DNA from 2 places in the Pseudomonas sp. S2_F07 genome. Region 1 is predicted to be linked to the other one. Evidence: riboswitches for the same ligand, from Rfam matches in the RefSeq annotation. Region 1 holds a riboswitch; the other holds the start of a gene.
What was found. A riboswitch is a leader RNA that binds a small molecule or an ion and turns the genes downstream of it on or off. The one in region 1 is predicted to bind cobalamin.

Region 1 (10,385 bases):
CAGGCCAAAACGCAGGCCGGCGATCATCATCCGTCCGCTGCGGCACATCGGGTCGCTTTCCGGTGCGCCCCAACGTTCGAGCACCGCCGCACGGTTGGCGTCGGGCAGTGCGTTGAACATCGCCAGATAGTCATCCATTCCCAGGCTTTGCTGGCACGGACGCAGGTCGAGGGTCTCGAGATCGTTGCTGACACCGCCCAGCAACTGCTGGATCAGCGCGGTGCCACTGTCGGGCAATTGGGCCGGTAACGGATAACCTTCGGCATGCAGCGCCCGCAGGATATTCAGCGCGGCGGCCGGGGTGTCGAGACCGACGCCATTACCGATGCGACCATCGCGGGTCGGGTAATTGGCGAGAATCAAGGCAATGCGTTTTTCCGCATTAGGTACCCGTCCCAGATCGACCCAGCGCCGCGCCAGCTCGGCCACGAAATCCATGCGCTCCGGTTGTGGCCGGTAGCAAACAACATCCGACTGGCTGCGCTCACTGCGCCATGCCAGGTCCTTGAAACTGATCGGGCGGCTGATGATGCGTCCATCCAGCTCAGGCAACGCGATATGCATCGCCAGATCACGAGGGCCAAGTCCCTGTTCGCTGGCGCGCCAACCGGGCTCGTTGTCCTGGGCGCAAATCGCCTGGATCACCGCAATATTGCGGCGAAACGGGCGCAGATGGGGTGCTTCGGGGCTGGACTGGGCGAAACCCGTGGTGTTCAGTATCACCGAGACGCTGGCCTCATCCAGCCAGTCCTCGACCACGCCAAGGCAACCGGGCTCTTTCAGGCTGGCCAGCGCGATCGGCAACGGATTCAACCCCGCCGCCTGCAAGCGCTGGCAAAAAACATCAATGAAAGCGGTGTTCGCCGCCTGCAAATGCGATCGGTAAAACAGCACCGCCGCCACCGGTTGATCGGCGTGCCAGTCGGCTTGCCAGTCGCTCAGTGCAGCGTGGTGTTTGTGCGGATGGTAGATCGCCGTGCGCGGCAGGGTTTGCGGCTCGCCCCAGGTGTAATCACGGGCCAGCCAGCGGTTGGCCAGGCAGCGGAAGAAATCCAGGGCGTTGCCCATGCCGCCCTGGCGCAGAAACTGCCAGAGCCGGTCGCGATCCTCGGCACCGACGGTGCTCAGGTCACTGAGCTCCGGGTCCGGACGATCATCACCCGGCACCAGAATCACCTGCACACCACGCTGCGACAGTTCGACCAGGCGCTCGATGCCGTAACGCCAATAGGCGATGCCGCCGTGCAGCGAAATCAGGATCACCCTGGCGTGACGCAGCACTTCATCGACGTACAAATCGACCGAGGCATGGTTCTGCACCTGCATCGGGTTGGCCAAGCGTACGCTCGGGTAATCGTCGGGCAATTGCTGCGCCGCTTCGGCGAGCAGCGCCAGGCTGGAATCGCCGCTGCACAGGACCACCAGTTCGGCGGGGGTTTGTCCAAGGTCGGCAATGTTGTCATCCGACACGAAACCGCCGGGCTGGGTCCTGAGCAGGTGCATGGCTTACACGCTGAGCGCGGCGCGCAATTGCGCTTCGAGTACAGTGGCGTCCAGTTCCTGGCCGATCAGCACCAGGCGGGTGACGCGCGCTTCTTCGGCGCCCCACTGGCGGTCGAAATGCTTGTCGAAACGCGTGCCCACGCCCTGGATCAGCAGGCGCATCGGCTTGTTCGGAATCGCCGCAAAACCCTTGACCCGCAGGATGCCGTGCTGGACCACCAACTGGGTCAGCGCGTCCAGCAGCAGGCTTTCGTCGGCTTGCGGCAGTTCGATGGAGATCGAATCGAAGGCGTCGTGATCGTGGTCGTCATGATCATCGTCTCCATCGTGATGATGGTCGTGGTGACTGTGACGGCTGTCGATGTGTTCTTCGGAGCCGGCTCCCAGGCCGATCAGCACGTCCAGCGGCAGGCGACCACTGCTGGCTTCGATGATTTTCACCGCCGGCGGCAATTCCTCGGCGACTTCCAGACGCACGCGGGCCAGGTCCGCCGGATTGATGAGGTCGGCTTTGTTGAGGATCACCAGGTCAGCGCTGGCCAGTTGGTCGGCGAACAGTTCGTGCAGCGGCGATTCGTGGTCCAGGTTCGGGTCGAGCTTGCGCTGGGCGTCGACCTGATCCGGGAACGCGGCGAAGGTGCCGGCGGCAACGGCCGGGCTGTCGACCACGGTGATCACCGCATCCACCGTGCAGGCACTGCGGATTTCCGGCCACTGGAAGGCCTGCACCAGCGGCTTTGGCAGCGCCAGACCGGACGTTTCGATGAGAATGTGGTCCAGATCGCCGCGACGGGCCACCAGTTCACGCATCACCGGGAAGAATTCTTCCTGGACGGTGCAGCACAGGCAGCCGTTGGCCAGCTCATAGACACGGCCGTTGGCTTCTTCTTCGGTGCAACCGATGGAGCACTGCTTGAGGATTTCACCGTCGATGCCCAGCTCGCCAAATTCGTTGACGATCACTGCGATGCGGCGACCCTGGGCGTTGTCGAGCATGTGCCGCAGCAGCGTGGTCTTGCCCGAGCCGAGAAAGCCGGTAACGATGGTGACGGGGAGTTTGGCCAGTGTTTTCATCGGATGCCCTATGGCTAATGTGGCGGGCATACGGGACGACAACCGGCAACGCGGACACGCGTGCCTGAAGAGTTCGCCACCGGATCACCCCGCCCGGTTGAAAGTGAGAATCTGTGACGAGGCAGGTCTCCTGGCTGACGGTGTGCCGGCCTTGAGCCTGGCATTCGCTGCGCCTTCCCGCCGGCCTCATGGATTGAGCCTGCAGTGGCGTGGCAACGAACATCACCGTTCACAGTTGCGGGGGCAGCCGCGGCATCGACCGCGTTCCCTTCTTAGCTTCGGCAAATGCCGAAGAACCTCGAAAGCGCAAGGCTACGCATGGTGGGAAGACCGGTCAATCACTGTAGGAGCTGCCGAAGGCTGCGATCCTTTGATTTCCCTTTTAAAAACAAGATCAAAAGATCGTCCGAACGCGGCCCGAGCCTTCGGCAGCTCCTACAAAGAGCCGAGCATCATTCAGTCTCAAGTGAGAACCCTTGCCAATTGACGCCCAACCCCCGCCCATGCTCTCCTACACGCCTTGTTACGGGTGCCCTTCACAGGGTGAAACGGGAAACCGGTGAATCATGTGCTTTACTCTTAAGCCATGTCAGTCCGGTGCTGCCCCCGCAACGGTAAGCGAGCGAAGCGTCAGATCCACTGTGCCACTGCGGCATGGGAAGGTGACGTTTTCAGGTTCAGGCGCAAGCCTTCGCCCCTCGTGAGCCCGGAGACCGGCCCGCAACACAAAGTGACCAGTACGGTCACTGAACCAACAAACCCGCGGTGGGCGGGCGCTGTTCGAAACCTTGCGCGCCTGGTCGCGCGGGTTTTTGCATGCGCTCTTATTCCCCGCTGACAGACCAGAGGGAAACGCCATGTCGATCATCAGCAGCGCCGAACACACAGCCGCGAGCACCACCTCAACCCTGACCCAACGTCTGACCGTTGCCGTCTGCGCGTCGATCCTGGGCGCGTGCCTTGTGTATTTTGCCGGTTTCTCGCACATCGAAGCGGTGCACAATGCCGCCCACGATACCCGCCACAGCTCCGCGTTTCCGTGCCATTGAGAGCTGTCGACATGATCAAGCGTATTGCGCAAACCGCAGGTTTCACCGGGTTGCTGGCCGCCCTGTTGCTGACGCTGCTGCAAAGCTTCTGGGTCGCCCCGCTGATTTTGCAGGCCGAGACCTACGAAAAATCCGAACCGGCCGCTGTTGAAGTGCATGAACACGCCGACGGTGCGATGGCTGCCCACACCCACGATGCACAAGCCTGGGAGCCGGAAGATGGCTGGCAGCGCGTGCTGTCGACCACCGGTGGCAACCTGGTGGTGGCCGTCGGTTTCGCCCTGATGCTGGCCGGTCTGTACACCTTGCGTGCGCCGACCAAAACCTCGCAGGGCCTGCTCTGGGGCCTGGCCGGTTACGCGACCTTCGTGCTCGCGCCGACCCTCGGCCTGCCGCCTGAATTGCCAGGCACTGCCGCGGCCGACCTGGCACAACGGCAACTGTGGTGGATCGGTACCGCCGCCTCCACCGCCGTCGGTATCGCGCTGATCGTGTTCAGCCGTCACTGGCTGATGAAAGTCCTCGGTGCGGCGATCCTCGCCGTTCCCCATGTGATTGGCGCACCGCAACCGCAAGTGCATTCGATGCTCGCTCCAGAGGCGCTGGAAACCCAGTTCAAAATCGCTTCGCAACTGACCAACGTGGCGTTCTGGCTGGCCCTGGGCCTGATCAGCGCCTGGTTGTTCCGTCGCAAAAGCGATGGTCAATACCACGCATGACGGATATCAGCACAGCGCCGACCCTGGTGGTCGGCCTGGGCTGCCAGCGAGGCTGCCCTGTCAGCACGTTGCGGGCGCTGCTCGACCAGGCGTTGGCCGCGCATCAAATTCCCCTGCATGCAATCAAGGCACTGGCCAGCATCGATTTGAAGCGCGACGAACCTGCGCTGATCGAACTGGCTGAGCAGCTTGGCCTGGAACTGATGTATTTCAGCAGTGAACAACTGGCCGCTTATGAACCGCAACTCAGTCATCAATCGCAAATAGCCTTTGAACGCACCGGTTGCTACGGCGTGGCGGAAAGCGCCGCCCTGGCGCTGGCGGAACAGTTGGCCCAGGCCCCGGCAAAACTGCTGATTCCACGACAAAAATATGCCCAGGCAACCCTGGCATTGGCTGGCGCTGCGTAAAAAACCGATAATCTCCGCCTTTGATCATGAACATTCTTCATCTGAAGCCCTGTTCAGCCCCTTTTTTTCCCCACAGGAACCGACGATGACCGTCTACTTCATTGGCGCAGGTCCCGGCGACCCCGAACTGATTACCGTCAAGGGCCAGCGGCTGATTCGCAGCTGTCCGGTGATCATTTATGCCGGCTCCCTGGTGCCTGCCGCCGTGCTGGAAGGTCACTGTGCCGAACAGGTGGTCAACAGCGCCGAACTGCACCTGGAACAGATCATCGACCTGATCAAGAGCGCCCACGCCAAGGGCCAGGATGTGGCCCGGGTGCACTCCGGCGATCCGAGCCTGTATGGCGCCATTGGCGAGCAGATTCGCTATCTGCGTGAGCTGGGCATTGCGTTCGAAATCGTCCCTGGCGTGACGGCCACAGCCGCTTGCGCTGCGCTCTTGGGCGCGGAACTGACGCTGCCGGACATTTCGCAAAGCGTGATCCTGACGCGTTACGCCGACAAAACCGCCATGCCTCCCGGAGAGGAATTCTCCAGCCTGGCGCAGCACGGCGCGACCATGGCGATTCACTTGGGGGTCAATCACCTGGCGAAGATCGTTGAGGAACTGCTGCCCCATTACGGCGCCGATTGCCCGATTGCAGTGGTTCACCGCGCGAGCTGGCCGGATCAGGATTGGGTGGTGGGCACGCTTGAGGATATTGCCGGGAAAGTTGAAGCCAAGGGCTTTCGCCGTACGGCGTTGATTCTGGTGGGACGGGTGCTGGGCAGTGACCACTTCAGCGAGTCGTCGCTGTATCGCGCGGGGCATGCGCATCTCTACCGCCCTTAAAATCAAAAGATCGCAGCCTTCGGCAGCTCCTACAACAGAATGCGTACACCTGTAGGAGCTGCCGAAGGCTGCGGTCTTTTATGCCGCAGCGAACACCTTACTTAGTAGTAGGCGTTTTCTTTCTGCGTGTGGTCGGTCACGTCGCGAACACCCTTGAGCTCAGGGATGCGCTCGAGCAAAGTGCGCTCGATGCCTTCCTTCAGCGTCACATCGGCCTGGCCGCAGCCCTGGCAACCACCGCCGAACTGCAGGACGGCGATGCCGTCTTCGACCACGTCGATCAGGCTGACCTGACCGCCGTGGCTGGCGAGCCCGGGGTTGATCTCGGTTTGCAGGTAGTAGTTGATGCGCTCGTTGACCGGGCTGTCGGCGTTGACCATCGGTACCTTGGCGTTTGGCGCCTTGATGGTCAGCTGGCCGCCCATGCGGTCGGTGGCGTAGTCGACAACGGCATCGTCCAGGAAAGCTTCGCTGAAGTGGTCGATGTACGCGGTGAAGCTTTTGAGCCCCAGCGCGGTGTCTTCGGGTTTTTCTTCGCCCGGCTTGCAGTAGGCAATGCAGGTTTCGGCGTACTGGGTGCCAGGCTGGGTGATGAAGACGCGAATGCCGATGCCCGGGGTGTTCTGCTTGGAGAGCAGATCAGCCAGGTAATCGTGGGCGGCGTCAGTGATGGTAATAGCGGTCATGGAAACTCCTCGCAGGCTTGGGCGCAGTTTACGCCAATCAACGCGCCGGACAAAGTCCTAGTATTTTTGTCGGGAAAAGATCCCGATGATCTCTCCCTGTAGGAGCTGCCGCAGGCTGCGATCTCTTGATTTGTTTTTTAGATCAAAAGATCGCAGCCTGCGGCAGCTCCTACAGGAGGGCCCAGTGGTTCAAAGGTTCTCGTAGCGGTTCATGTCCAGCACGCCCTCTTCCACCGGATCGTTTTCCTGGATGTAGCGGCTCAGATCATGGAAATAGAACCAGAATTGCGGATGACTGCGACGTACTCCCCAACGTTCGACGATTTTCTCGAAGCTGTCGGTGTCCTTGGCGCTTTCCATCGCATCCACAAACGCCGGCACTTGCCCGGCCGGGATGTTGAACATGAAGTTCGGGTAGCTGCTGAGCACACCCGGGAAAATCGTCAGGGTGTCGAGCCCCGGTTGGTAACGCAGTGATTCACCGAGCAAAAACGCCACGTTGCTATGGGCACGGTTACGCAGCAGGCTGTAGACCTCACGCTTGCCGCTGCTGGTTTCGATACGCAGCATAGTGGCTTCCGGCAACAGGTCGATGACCTTCAGCCCCGCAGCCGGACGCGAAGTCAGGCGACTGAGCGCCTGCTCGGCACTTTGCAGGTCCGGGTCGATGTTCGGCCGTGAACAATAGGCGCCGTCGCAGCGATTGATCGGGTCGGGCCTGGCATTAAGGTCGCCGTATCGGGCCAGCAGCTGATTGGCAAAGTCACGCTTGGGATCAGCCGGGTTCAGCTTCAGCGCGGTCGGCTTGTCGTCATCGATGGTCTCGTAGTCGAGCCACATCTTGAATTTGCCACTGTTTTGATACCAGTCGTCCAGGTAGTCATCCCGGGAATCGGCGGGCATCAGGCGCAGGAAATTCTGCTCGGCGCCGTTGCGGATCAGGTCGAAATACAAGCGCGTCTGGGCCTGGTGGGACAGGTTGCCGAACACATCGAAGTTCACCGCCAATTGATAGTAGGTGCGTTCCAGCAGCGGATAGTCGAACAGCCATACGGTTTGCGGCACCTCGCCGATCAGGCCCTTGGTCACCGAAGCACTGTCGAAATGGCGGAAGATACTCAGCAACGCATTGTCGTTGCCGGCCCAGAGGGTCGACCAGCTTGGCGCGGGCTCATCGGCGTAGCTGTCCCGGCGCAAGGCTTCGTATTCATTTCGCTTGTCACGGTAGTCGTGCCACAGGCTGAGGACGCTGCCGACATCATCGTTCTGCCCCGGCATGGCCAGCAACGGCGTGGCTTGCCCGCGATAATTCGGATCGGTGACATACAGGTCGTGCTCGGGCGCCTGGAACAGCGCCCAGAAATTATCGCGGATCACGTCCGTGGCGATCTGACCGCGACACACTGGCCCACGGATAAAGGTGCGCACGAAGTACTCGGCGTTATCGAGCATGAACTGATAGCGCGCCTGGGCCGGAATCGCTTCGAAGGTGGCAAACGGGTTGGCCCGGCTCTGCGGTCCATAGCCCGGCAATGCGTCGACCTGCCAGTTGCCGCTGTAGAACAGGCTCTTGACCCGCGCCAGTTTCGCCGGACTCAGCGCATAGGTGATGTGGGTCTTGTGCACGATCACGCCCTGCACCGGCCACAAGCGATAGTAGAACTGCGTGCCCGGATCATCGTTCGGGCGACGGGTGTTGATCAGGTCAATCGGCTGGCCGGTCGGGGTGCGCGAACGCACCCACTGGAAGAAATGCCCAGGCTCGCCGTCCTTGAAGTAGAGATGGGCGAGGAACCAGTGCTCGAACAGCCAGCGCCCCACCAGGCTTTCCCGGGCGCCCGGCGCATTGAGCAGGTTTTCCCATTGCACCACCTGCAAGGCTTCCCTGGCGCTGGGCGCCAGCGCCAGCTGATCGATCGGCGCGCCTGCCGCCAGCCAGCGTTGCAGCGTCTGGTACTGCTGGTCGGTCAGGCCGGTCACTGCCAGCGGCATGCCCTCTTTTGGATGCCTGGCGGCATAGCCGTCGAACTCCCCGGGCATGGCACACATGTTTTCCCGATTCAGGCCCAGGACGATGTCTTCCGGCAACTTCGCGTTGGGTTGCAACGGAGTCTTGTGGCCAAGCTCCAGCATCCGCGCCATCAGTGCAGCCTGGCTGCCCTGGGTATCGAGTACCGAATAAAAGCCCTTTTGCTGCCAGGCCTGTTTGCCGGAAGCGTCATAGAACAGTCGGGTCGGTGCAACCGCCTGACGACGGTCACCGTCGTAGACCGGGACTTTGGTTGCGCCACGTGCCGCGCCCTCACCGCTGCCCAGGTTGAGCTGACAGGCGGCGTCGTAGCAGGCGTGGCAGGCCACGCACTTTTCAGTGAAGATCGGTTGAATGTCACGGCTATAGGAAATAGCAGGTGAAATGGCAGTGGGAATCACCGGGCCTTGCGCCAGAGCGCCCCAGCTTAAACACAACAACAATGTGCCGATGACGAAGCGATACGACATGTCCCTGGTCCTGAATCCTGAAAAAACGCCGCGATTCTACCGGTCTGTCATCCTTACCAACATGAACGATATTCATGCAAATTCGAGTCATGCTCCAAAAGCGCACAGGTTTGCTATCATCCCGGCCCTTCGTCATGGCCTTACCGAGTAGTCCAAATGTCCGATCGCAGCGTTCGCCTTCAAGCTCTCAAGCACGCCCTCAAAGAGCGCATCCTGATTCTCGATGGCGGTATGGGCACGATGATCCAGAGCTACAAGCTCGAAGAGCAGGATTACCGTGGCAAACGCTTCGCTGACTGGCCAAGCGACGTCAAAGGCAACAACGACCTGTTGGTACTGACTCGCCCGGATGTGATTGGCGGCATTGAAAAAGCCTACCTGGACGCCGGCGCCGACATTCTCGAAACCAACACCTTCAACGCCACCCAGATCTCCCTCGCCGACTACGGCATGCAAGGCCTGGCGTATGAATTAAACGTAGAAGGCGCGCGCCTGGCGCGCAAGGTCGCCGACGCCAAGACCCTGGAAACCCCGGACAAGCCGCGCTTCGTTGCCGGCGTGCTCGGTCCTACAAGTCGCACCTGCTCGTTGTCCCCGGACGTGAACAACCCCGGCTACCGCAACGTGACCTTCGATGAACTGGTGGAAAACTACACCGAGTCCACCAAGGGTCTGATCGAAGGCGGCGCCGACCTGATCCTGATCGAAACCATTTTCGACACCCTCAACGCCAAGGCGGCGATCTTCGCCGTACAAGGCGTGTTCGAGGAGTTGGGCATTGAATTGCCGATCATGATCTCCGGCACCATCACCGACGCCTCGGGCCGTACCCTGTCGGGCCAGACCACCGAAGCGTTCTGGAACTCCGTGGCCCACGCCAAGCCGATTTCCGTCGGCCTGAACTGCGCCCTCGGCGCCCGAGAATTGCGCCCGTACCTCGAAGAGCTGTCGAACAAGGCCAACACCCACGTTTCCGCGCACCCGAACGCCGGCCTGCCGAACGAATTCGGTGAGTACGACGAACTGCCGTCGGAAACCGCCAAGGTCATCGAAGAGTTCGCCCAGAGCGGCTTCTTGAACATCGTCGGCGGCTGCTGCGGCACTACGCCGGGGCACATCGAAGCCATCGCCAAGGCCGTGGCCGGTTATGCCCCGCGCCAGATTCCGGACATCCCGAAGGCCTGCCGCCTCTCGGGCCTTGAACCGTTCACCATCGATCGCAACTCGCTGTTCGTCAACGTCGGCGAGCGCACCAACATCACCGGTTCCGCCAAGTTCGCCCGCCTGATCCGCGAAGACAACTACACCGAAGCCCTGGAAGTCGCCCTGCAGCAGGTTGAAGCCGGCGCCCAGGTGATCGACATCAACATGGACGAAGGGATGCTCGATTCGAAGAAGGCCATGGTGACCTTCCTCAATCTGATTGCCGGCGAACCGGACATCTCCCGCGTACCGATCATGATCGACTCCTCCAAGTGGGAAGTGATCGAAGCCGGTCTCAAGTGCATCCAGGGCAAGGGCATCGTCAACTCGATCAGCATGAAAGAAGGCGTCGAGCAGTTCATCCATCACGCCAAGCTGTGCAAGCGCTACGGCGCCGCCGTGGTGGTGAT
Region 2 (10,385 bases), 1.0 Mb from region 1:
GACCCCTTTGCTGGTCGGTGACCGGATTGGCCTGCACCCGGTGGCGGTGATTTTCTCGATCCTGGCCGGTGGTGAACTGTTTGGCTTTACCGGTGTGCTACTGGCATTGCCGGTCGCCGCGGTGATCATGGTGCTGGTGCGCCATGTGAATGATTTGTATAAGGATTCTGAGATCTATAGAAGAGGCGACGAGCCGCAGGTTTAAGGGGGGGCAATAGGCGATGGCGGGCTGCCCGGGTTCGTACCGGATCAGTCTGCTGGCTTCGCCCGACTGTCACATGCACCGCCAAAGAATCTGTCACAAAACCGGTGCATTAACGCAAACCTTTGATTTTGCTTGTGGTCTGTCGCATTGTGCGACCCGCTTCACGGGTATAAACTTCGCAAACTTTACATAGAGGCCACTAACGGTTCCTTTGGAACTGTTCAGTCAGCATGAAACCGATTCAGCTGCCCCTAGGTGTGCGTCTGCGTGACGACGCCACCTTTATCAACTACTACCCAGGCGCCAATGCCGCTGCACTCGGCTATGTCGAGCGGCTGTGCGAAGCCGACGCCGGCTGGACCGAAAGCCTGATCTATCTTTGGGGCAAGGACGGGGTAGGGCGTACGCACCTGTTGCAGGCCGCTTGCCTGCGCTTCGAGCAATTGGGCGAGCCGGCGGTGTACCTGCCGTTGGCCGAGTTGCTCGATCGCGGCATCGAAATCCTCGACAACCTGGAACAGTACGAACTGGTCTGCCTGGATGATTTGCAAGTGGTTGCCGGGCGAGCGGACTGGGAAGAGGCGCTGTTCCATCTGTTCAATCGCTTGCGTGACAGCGGTCGACGCTTGCTGATTGCCGCATCGACATCCCCGCGTGAGCTGCCGGTGAAGCTGGCGGATCTCAAATCCCGCCTGACCCTGGCCTTGATCTTCCAGATGCGTCCGCTGTCCGATGAGGACAAACTGCGTGCCCTGCAATTGCGCGCATCCCGTCGTGGCCTGCATCTGACCGATGAAGTCGGGCATTTCATTCTGACTCGCGGTACCCGCAGCATGAGTGCGCTGTTCGAGCTGCTCGAGCGTCTCGACCAGGCCTCCCTCCAGGCTCAGCGCAAGCTGACAATCCCGTTTTTGAAAGAAACCCTCGGTTGGTAAACCCGCTGAAACCGGAGCTTTTAGGCGGTTAGGCATCTTTCAGGCGCCAGATATCCCGCTTTCCTGCCAGGTTGCAGGCCGCGTGCATGTTTAAAATGGGCTTAAGCGCTTAGATGTAAACGAGAAACGGATAAGTCACAAAAAGATCGATTGAATTTGCAAATGAGGCTGATAGCGGGCATAGTCTCGGCTTCTTTACAACTATCAGCCACGGTCGTGCCCATGCTAAATCGCTTCGCACCCCTCGTGCCTCTCGCACTCGTCACCCTGTTGTTCGGTTGCGCGGCCCACACTCCAGTGGCCCAGCAAGCTCCGCAACAGCAGGTTCAACACTCGGCCACTGCCCAGTCTTCCGCTCTCTTTCAGGAAGAGCTGGCTACCGAAAAAGAACTCGCAGACTTCGCTGGCGGCAAGTCCTACCAGCTTCCAGTCCTGGCCGACAGCATCCTCGAACGTGGCATGTCCCTGATCGGTACCCGTTACCGTTTCGGCGGTACTTCTGAAGCCGGCTTCGATTGCAGTGGTTTCATCGGTTACCTGTTCCGCGAAGAAGCGGGCATGAACCTGCCACGCTCCACCCGCGAAATGATCAACGTGGACGCTCCGCTGGTCTCGCGCAGCAAGCTTGAACCGGGCGACCTGCTGTTCTTCGCAACCAACGGTCGTCGTGGTCGCGTCAGTCACGCCGGGATCTACCTGGGCGACAACCAGTTCATCCACTCCAGCAGCCGCCGCAGCGGTGGTGTGCGTATCGATAGCCTGGGCGACAGCTACTGGAGCAAGACCTTCATCGAAGCCAAGCGCGCCCTGGCAATGGCACCTAACGCATCGCCAATCGTCACTGCACGCAAATAAGCGGACAATTTGTAAGGCGAACTTAAAGTCTTACTTGAAGTTTGTCGTGTAGCCGCTAGAATCTTGATCTACAAATGATGGCAAACCGCCTGCGTCCAACGCAGGCGGTTTTCTTTTCTGCGCTCTCCGCAGAAAAAGCCGCAGCCAGATCAGGATGTTCTGCTTATGACGACGTCGGCCCGCCTCGCAATCATGTTCTTCGCAGCGCTGCTCAGTGCCTGCGCCAGTCGCACACCGCCTCCTGCGCCGGTGGTTCGTGCTCCCATCGTATTTGGCTCGTCACAAGCGTTTTCGCCCGAAGCGGAAGACGTGCTGTTTCGCGCCCTTGGGCTGGTGGGCACGCCTTATCGCTGGGGTGGCAACACACCGGATTCCGGGTTTGATTGCAGCGGCCTGATCGCTTACGTGTACCGCGATGTCGCCGGCATTGCCTTGCCGCGCACCACGCGCGAGATGATCTCCATGCAAGCGGCGAATGTGGGCAAGGAAGGCTTGCAGACCGGCGACCTGCTGTTCTTCGCCACCAATGGCGGTTCCCAGGTCAGTCATGCCGGCATCTACGTGGGAGAAGGGCGTTTCGTCCACGCGCCGGCCACCGGTGGCACCGTGAAGCTCGACAGCCTGTCCAAGGCGTATTGGCAAAAGGCTTACCTGAGCGCCAAGCGTGTGCTGCAGCCTGAACATTTGGCGCGCAATCCATAACTTCCGGAGCTGGTGGTCATGACTGCTCGCACGCTCAATCTCGACGACGATCTGTACCAATACCTGCTCGATGTTTCCCTGCGCGAAACGCCGCTGCTCAAGCGCTTGCGCGATGAGACCCAGGCGCTGCCGATGGCACGCTGGCAGGTGGCACCCGAGCAGGGGCAGTTTCTAGCTTTGCTGGTAAAGCTGACGGGGGCCAGGCGCTTGCTCGAAGTCGGCACTTTTACCGGCTACAGCGCACTGTGCATGGCGGCGGCATTGCCTGCTGACGGTTCGCTGATTTGCTGTGACATCCCTGGCAACTACAACGCCATTGCACGGCGCTATTGGCAGGAAGCGGGGCTAGCCGAACGGATTGACCTGCGACTGGCCCCGGCGCTGGACACCCTCACCGAACTTGAGCGGCAAGGGCAGGGCGGGCAGTACGACCTGGTGTTCATCGATGCCGACAAGGCCAACTATCCGGCTTATCTGGAACACGCCCTGGGATTGCTACGAGCTGGCGGGCTGGTGGTGTTCGATAACACCCTGTGGAGCGGGCGCGTGCTTGAGGCCAATCCCGAGAGCGCGGACACCCGGGCGATCCAGGCGCTCAACCGGGCGTTGAAGGAGGATGCGCGGGTGGATCTGTCGTTGTTGCCGATTGGTGATGGTTTGACCCTTTGCCGCAAAAGGTAAGCACTGACTCCAATCCAATGTGGGAGCGAGCTTGCTCGCGATGGCGGTGGGTCAGGCAACATCAAAGTTGAATGTGCCGGCCTCATCGTCGGATCGCCGCCCGGAGACAAGCTCGCTCCCACAGGTTCTGAGTTCATCCGGGATGGTGTTACCTGGCAGCCGAAACCCGCCACACCTTGTTCCCCACATCGTCAGCCACCAACAGGTCACCCTGTCGGTCGATCACCACGCCCACCGGGCGGCCCATGGCTTGGTCCTTGTCGTTGAGAAAACCTGTGAGCACTTCAACGGGCTTTCCGGCAGGTTTGCCAGCGCTGAACGGCACGAAAATCACTTTGTAGCCGCTGTGGGGGTTGCGGTTCCATGAGCCGTGCTGCCCGATGAATGCCCCTTGGGTGAAGGGCGGTGGCAGCTTGCTGTTTTCGGCGAAGGTCAGGCCCAGTGATGCCGTGTGCGGGCCGACGGCGTAGTCCGGGGCGATCGCCTTGGCCACCAGGTCGGGGTTTTGCGGCTCAACGCGAATATCGACATGCTGGCCGTAGTAGCTGTACGGCCAGCCATAGAATGCGCCGTCTTTCACCGAAGTGATGTAGTCCGGAACCAGGTCGCTGCCGATTTCATCCCGTTCGTTGACCGCGGTCCACAGCGCGCCACTGAGCGGTTCCCAGGCCATGCCGTTGGGGTTGCGCAGACCGGAGGCGAAGATCCGCTGCTGGCCGGTGGCGCGATCCACTTCCCAGATCGCCGCGCGACCTTCTTCCTTGTCCATACCGTTTTCGGCGACGTTGCTGTTGGAGCCCACGGTGACGTACAACTTGCTGCCATCCATGCTGGCGATGACGTTTTTCGTCCAGTGGTGGTTCAGCGGGCCACCCGGCAGGTCGACCACCTTGATCGGCGGCGACTTGATCTGCGTATCGCCATTTTCATAGTGAAAGCGCAGCAGGCGATCAGTGTCGGCCACATACAGGTCATTACCGACCAGGGTCATGCCGAAGGGCGAGTTGAGGTTCTGCAGAAACACCGTGCGGGTTTCCGCGACGCCATCGTGGTCCTTGTCGCGCAGCAAGGTGATGCGGTTGGCGCTGGGCACCCTGGCCCCGGCGCGGCCCATGACTTTCTTCATGACCCAGCCGCGAATGCCTTTGCCGTCTTCGGGTTTGGGTGGTGCATTGGTTTCCGCCACCAGCACATCGCCATTGGGCAGCACATAAAGCCAGCGGGGGTGATCCAGGTCCTCGGCAAAAGCGGTCACTTGCGTGCCCGTGGCGGCGATGGGTTTCGCACCCTGTGGCCAGCCGATGGCCGGGGCGATGTTCACGGTCGGAACCAGTGTCTTGTTGGGTTCTGGTAGTCGGGGTGATGGGCCGGTGCCATCGGAGACTTGCAGGCGGGAGGTCTCGCCACAAGCGGCGAGCCCTCCGCAGAGCGCGATAACGAGAGCGAGCGGGGGCGTGCGCATGCTGGTCTTCCCTATGAATGCCTTGTTCTAATCATAGAGAAGCATTGTTGTGCGATGGTTCAACCCTCAGCCGCGAGCCTCCTTGAACAGCACCGCAATGCCGGGGTGATAGTTGCCGGCTTCGTTGCGCAACTTGCGATAGGCATAAGGGAAATACCAGGCGACAGCGCAGCTGTGTTCCTTTTGCAGGTCGTCGACCATGTCCTGGAGTTCTTCCGGCGTGGCGCCCTGCTGGGCTTTTTGCGGGGCGACGAACAGGCAGCCGAGTTTCAGGTCGCTGGCGTGGCTCAGGCGCTTCGCATCGCTGGCGATATCGAGCAGGGCCTGGGACAGGTTGAGGCTGTTGACCCGTGGCCAGCGCTGGCTGGTCTGGATGTAGGCGCGGGTTTCGGAGGAGGCCAGGAGCAGGTCGGCGCGGCTGTTGCGTTCGCCTTCTTCTGTCTGCTTGCGGGTGGGCGTCTGTTGCAGCGTGACCATCTCGGCCATCCAGGCGGCGGCGGACAGCAGTCCGAGATTGGCCTTTTCGTCGTGCCAGTACGGTGTGTCGCCATCGCCGCGGACGGCGTTGTAACGGTCGATGCATTCGAACCAGTGTTCGAGCACCGGACGCAGGAATTCCAGCTTTGGATTACTGATGATCATGCCTTGCATGGGCTCACCCTTGTTGTTGTGTTGTGAGGTTGTGGCTCTTTGATATCACTGCTGGGAGCGTGGCACAAGATTGACGTCAGTTTATTGATTGATGGCAGTTATTCGGCCGATGGCCTCCCGGCTTTAATTGACGCTCCACCCCCAACCCTCTAACCTTCGCGGCTTGTTTCAGGTGCTCTGTGGCTTGGGTCGACAGAGTGAAACAGGGAAGCCGGTGAGTGGGTCCTTCTGTTGGTCGAAGGCCCGCAATTCCGGCGCTGCCCCCGCAACGGTAAATGAGTGAAAACTGTGTGTGATGCCACTGTGTCGAATCGATGCGGGAAGGCGCACAGTCCGGCCCCGCGCCACTCATGAGCCCGGAGACCGGCCTGATTCATCCAGCGGCATCACGGTGGGCGATGCCAGGCTTTGTTGCCTTCTATTCTTGTGCCTGCCCGCCGTTATTCCTGCCTCAACGGAGAGCTCCCCCATGACTGATACCCCCGATCGTGACGAACGCCACCTGGCGCGCATGCAGCGCAAAAAAGCCGTGATCGACGAGCGCATCGCCAATTCCCCGAACGAGTGTGGCCTGCTGCTGGTGCTGACCGGCAACGGCAAGGGCAAGAGCAGTTCGGCTTTCGGCATGCTTGCCCGCGCCATGGGGCACGGCATGCAATGCGGCGTGGTGCAATTCATCAAGGGCCGCAACAGCACGGGCGAAGAGTTGTTCTTCCGGCGCTTTCCCGAGCAGGTGCGCTTTCATGTGATGGGCGAAGGCTTTACCTGGGAAACCCAGGATCGCCAGCGCGACATCGCCGCCGCCGAAGCCGCCTGGTCGGTGTCGCAGCAATTGCTGCGCGATCCGTCCATCGGCCTGGTGGTGCTCGATGAGCTGAACATCGCCCTCAAGCACGGCTACCTCGATCTCGATCAAGTGCTCAGTGATTTGCAGGCCCGACCACCGATGCAACACGTGGTGGTCACCGGTCGCGCCGCGAAGCCGGAAATGATCGAAATGGCCGACACCGTCACCGAAATGGGCGTGATCAAGCACGCCTTTCAGGCCGGGATCAAAGCGCAGAAAGGCGTCGAGTTGTGAGTCAGCCTCGACACTGTCCGGCAGTACTGATTGCCGCGCCGGCCTCTGGCCAGGGCAAGACCACCGTCACCGCGGCACTGGCCCGATTGCATCGCAATCAGGGGCGCAAGGTCCGTGTGTTCAAGTGCGGCCCCGACTTTCTCGATCCGATGATCCTCGAACGCGCCAGCGGTGCGCCGGTGTATCAGCTGGACATGTGGATGGTCGGCGAGCAGGAGAGTCGCCGGTTGCTGTGGGAAGCCGCCGCTGAAGCCGACCTGATCCTGATCGAAGGCGTCATGGGGCTGTTCGACGGTACGCCGTCGAGCGCCGACCTGGCGCGGCATTTCGGTGTGCCGGTGCTGGGGGTGATCGATGGCACCGCCATGGCCCAGACCTTTGGCGCATTGGCCCTGGGGCTGGCGCGTTATCAGCCGGACTTGCCGTTCGCCGGCGTGCTGGCCAATCGTGTCGGCACGCTGCGCCACGCGCAACTGCTCGAAGGTAGCCTGACTGAAGGTTTGCGCTGGTACGGCGCGCTGTCCCGGGAAACCGGGATCGAATTGCCGAGCCGGCACCTGGGGCTGGTGCAGGCCAGTGAGCTGAACGATCTTGATCTGCGTCTGGATGCGGCCGCCGATGCCCTGGCCAGCAGTTGCGAGGTCGCGCTGCCGCCGGCGGTCGAGTTCGCTGCTCCTGATGTCATTGCGGCCGAACCGCTGCTCGCTGGTGTGCGCATTGCCGTCGCCCGGGATGAAGCCTTTGCGTTCACCTACGGCGCGAGCCTGGATCTGCTGCGGGCGATGGGCGCCGAGTTGTCGTTCTTCTCGCCGATCCGCGACCGAGTGTTGCCGGAGGCGGACAGCCTGTATCTGCCGGGTGGTTACCCGGAACTGCACCATGTTGCGCTGGCGCAAAACACCGCGATGCTCGACGCGATCCGCGCCCATCACCGAGCTGGCAAGCCTTTGCTCGCCGAGTGTGGCGGCATGCTGTACCTGCTCGATTCCCTGACCGATGTCGAGGGCACTCGCGCCGAACTGGTTGGCTTGCTGGCCGGTGATGCGGTCATGCAAAAGCGTCTGGCGGCGCTGGCGTTGCAGGCGGTGGAATTGCCGGAGGGTTCGCTGCGCGGGCACACCTATCACCATTCGCTGACCACCACTGAACTGACGCCGATTGCCCGTGGCTTGAGCCCTAACGGCGGGCGCGGAGCGGAGGCGGTCTACCGTGAAGGGCGGATGACAGCCTCTTATGTGCATTTTTATTTTCCGTCCAATCCCTCGGCGATTGCCGCGTTGTTTGCGCCGGACCTTGAAGCTGCCTTCGCGAGCAAGTCGAATCGTCGCACCGCCGCTCCCACAGGGGATTGCGTTTCTTCAGGCCGGTCACCTTCAAATGTGGGAGCGGGCTTGCTCGCGAAGAGGCCATGAGCGACAACGCATTCTCTGAAGCCGAACGCGCGGCGGTCTATCGTGCCATCGCCGAGCGCCGCGACATGCGCCACTTCAGCGGCGGCACCGTCGAGCCCGAATTGCTGCGGCACCTGCTCGAGGCCGCACACCAGGCACCCAGTGTCGGCCTGATGCAGCCCTGGCGTTTCATTCGCATCAGCAATCGTGCCTTGCGCGGGCAAATCCAGGCCCTGGTGGAAGAAGAGCGCATCCGCACCGCCGAAGCCCTCGGCGAGCGCAGCGATGAGTTCATGAAGCTCAAGGTCGAAGGCATCAACGATTGCGCCGAGGTACTGGTCGCCGCACTGATGGACGACCGTGAGCAGCATATCTTCGGCCGCCGCACGCTACCGGAAATGGACATGGCTTCGTTGTCCTGCGCGATCCAGAACCTGTGGTTGGCGTCCCGCGCCGAAGGGCTGGGCATGGGCTGGGTGTCGCTGTTCGAACCCCGGGCGCTGGCGGACCTGTTGAGGTTGCCTCCTGGTGCCAAGCCGCTGGCGGTGCTGTGCCTGGGACCGGTGAAGGAGTTTTACCCGGCGCCGATGCTGGTGCTCGAAGGCTGGGCACAGGCGCGTCCGCTACATGAATTGCTGTACGAAAATTATTGGGGAGTGAGTCAATGAGTGTGGCGTTGTTGAGCGTCGCCGCGGTTGCGCTGGATGCGCTGCTGGGTGAACCCAAACGCTGGCATCCGCTGGTGGCGTTCGGCCGTTTTGCCGAGCGCATCGAGCAACGTTTCAACGGTGGCGGTCGCGGCTGGCGCAGTCATGGCGTCACCGCGTGGGTGATCGCCGTGGTGCCGCTGACGCTGTTGGCCACGGCCTTTTCCTGGGCGCCTTATGTCGGCTGGATCGTCGAGATTCTCGCGCTCTATTGCGCCCTCGGCATGCGCAGCCTCGGTGAGCACGTCGAGCCTGTGGCCGGGGCCCTGCGTGGCGGTGATCTTGATGAAGCACGCAAGCGCGTGAGTTATCTGGTCAGCCGTAAAACCAGTGATCTGGATGAAACCGAAGTCGCCCGTGCCGCTACCGAGTCGGTGCTGGAGAACGGTAGCGATGCGGTATTCGCGGCGTTGTTCTGGTTTGCCGTGGCGGGTGCGCCGGGCGTGGTGCTCTACCGCCTGAGTAATACGCTGGATGCGATGTGGGGTTATCGCAATGAGCGCTTCGAACGCTTCGGCTGGGCGGCGGCGAAGGTCGACGACCTGCTCAATTACATTCCTGCGCGCCTGGTGGCGCTGACTTACGCGCTGCTGGGCAAAACCCGGCTGGCGTTGAAATGCTGGCGCAGCCAGGGCCCGACCTGGGACAGCCCGAACGCCGGCCCGGTGATGGCGGCAGGGGCGGGTGCCCTTGGCGTCGAGTTGGGTGGGGCGGCGATTTATCACGGCGAACTGCATCAGCGTCCGCAGTTGGGCGAAGGTGTGCCGGCGGATGCCGACTCCATCGACCGGGGCTGGCAATTGGTCCAGCGCGGGGTATGGTTGTGGCTGCTGATTCTCTGCCTGGGGGCCGAATTTTATGCTTGAGCACGGTGGGCGACTGCGCAAGGCGGCGCTCGAATACGGCATAGATGAAGCCGACTGGCTGGACCTGTCCACGGGCCTTGCGCCCTGGTCGTTCCCGGTGCCGGATATTCCGCTGCGAGCCTGGGCCCGTTTGCCGGAGGCGGACGATGGCCTGGAGCAGGCCGCCTGTGATTACTACGGCACCTTGCAGGCATTGCCGGTGGCCGGCTCGCAAATGGCGATTCAACTGCTGCCGCGCTTGCGTCGGGCGGGCAAGGTCGGCGTGTTGTCGCCGTGTTACGCCGAGCACGCCGAAGCGTGGCGTCGCAACGGCTACATCGTGCGTGAAGTGCTGGAGCAGGAAGTCGACTTCTTTATCGACAGTTTCGACGTGCTGGTGGTGGTCAATCCGAATAACCCCACGGGCCTGAGCCTCACCCCCAGTCGCCTGCTCGACTGGCACACGCGACTGGCCCAGCGCGGTGGCTGGCTGGTGGTGGACGAAGCGTTCATGGATAACACGCCGCAACTGAGCCTGGCGCCGTTTGCCCATCAAGTCGGGCTGGTTGTCTTGCGTTCCTTTGGCAAGTTTTTCGGCCTGGCCGGTGTGCGCCTGGGGTTTGTGCTGGCCGAGCGCAAGTTGCTCAAGTTGCTGGCAGAACAAGTGGGACCCTGGGCCGTGAGCGGGGCAACCCGGGTCGTGGGCCAGGCCTGCCTGCGCGATACCGAGGCGCAAACGGCGCAACGGCTGCGCACCGAAGAGGCCAGCGAGCGCCTTGCGTCGTTGCTGGCGCAACACGACTTGGAGCCCCAGGGTGGTTGCGCGCTGTTCCAGTGGCTGATCACCGAGCGCGCCGAAGCACTGCATGA

Region 2: it holds a riboswitch for cobalamin, as region 1 does, so the genes downstream of both, cobO (cob(I)yrinic acid a,c-diamide adenosyltransferase) here and AB4O40_RS01625 (CbtB domain-containing protein) in region 1, are expected to answer to the same signal.

Annotation. Positions count from the first base shown of each region.
Region 1 is NZ_CP162758.1:369,125-379,509, reverse strand. Features, by position in the region: gene cobN (cobaltochelatase subunit CobN) at 1-1,503, opposite strand, end outside; gene cobW (cobalamin biosynthesis protein CobW) at 1,507-2,577, opposite strand; cobalamin riboswitch at 2,681-2,893, opposite strand; cobalamin riboswitch at 3,088-3,313, shown strand; gene AB4O40_RS01625 (CbtB domain-containing protein) at 3,435-3,626, shown strand; gene AB4O40_RS01620 (CbtA family protein) at 3,638-4,345, shown strand; gene AB4O40_RS01615 (cobalamin biosynthesis protein) at 4,342-4,755, shown strand; gene cobM (precorrin-4 C(11)-methyltransferase) at 4,841-5,587, shown strand; gene nfuA (Fe-S biogenesis protein NfuA) at 5,689-6,273, opposite strand; gene AB4O40_RS01600 (fatty acid cis/trans isomerase) at 6,463-8,772, opposite strand; gene metH (methionine synthase) at 8,929-10,385, shown strand, end outside.
Region 2 is NZ_CP162758.1:5,683,232-5,693,616, forward strand. Features, by position in the region: gene AB4O40_RS25795 (AI-2E family transporter) at 1-205, shown strand, start outside; gene hda (DnaA regulatory inactivator Hda) at 436-1,140, shown strand; gene AB4O40_RS25805 (C40 family peptidase) at 1,363-1,995, shown strand; gene AB4O40_RS25810 (C40 family peptidase) at 2,161-2,697, shown strand; gene AB4O40_RS25815 (class I SAM-dependent methyltransferase) at 2,716-3,378, shown strand; gene AB4O40_RS25820 (PQQ-dependent sugar dehydrogenase) at 3,527-4,840, opposite strand; gene AB4O40_RS25825 (hypothetical protein) at 4,907-5,491, opposite strand; cobalamin riboswitch at 5,645-5,877, shown strand; gene cobO (cob(I)yrinic acid a,c-diamide adenosyltransferase) at 5,961-6,572, shown strand; gene AB4O40_RS25835 (cobyrinate a,c-diamide synthase) at 6,569-7,984, shown strand; gene bluB (5,6-dimethylbenzimidazole synthase) at 7,981-8,631, shown strand; gene cbiB (adenosylcobinamide-phosphate synthase CbiB) at 8,628-9,536, shown strand; gene cobD (threonine-phosphate decarboxylase CobD) at 9,529-10,385, shown strand, end outside.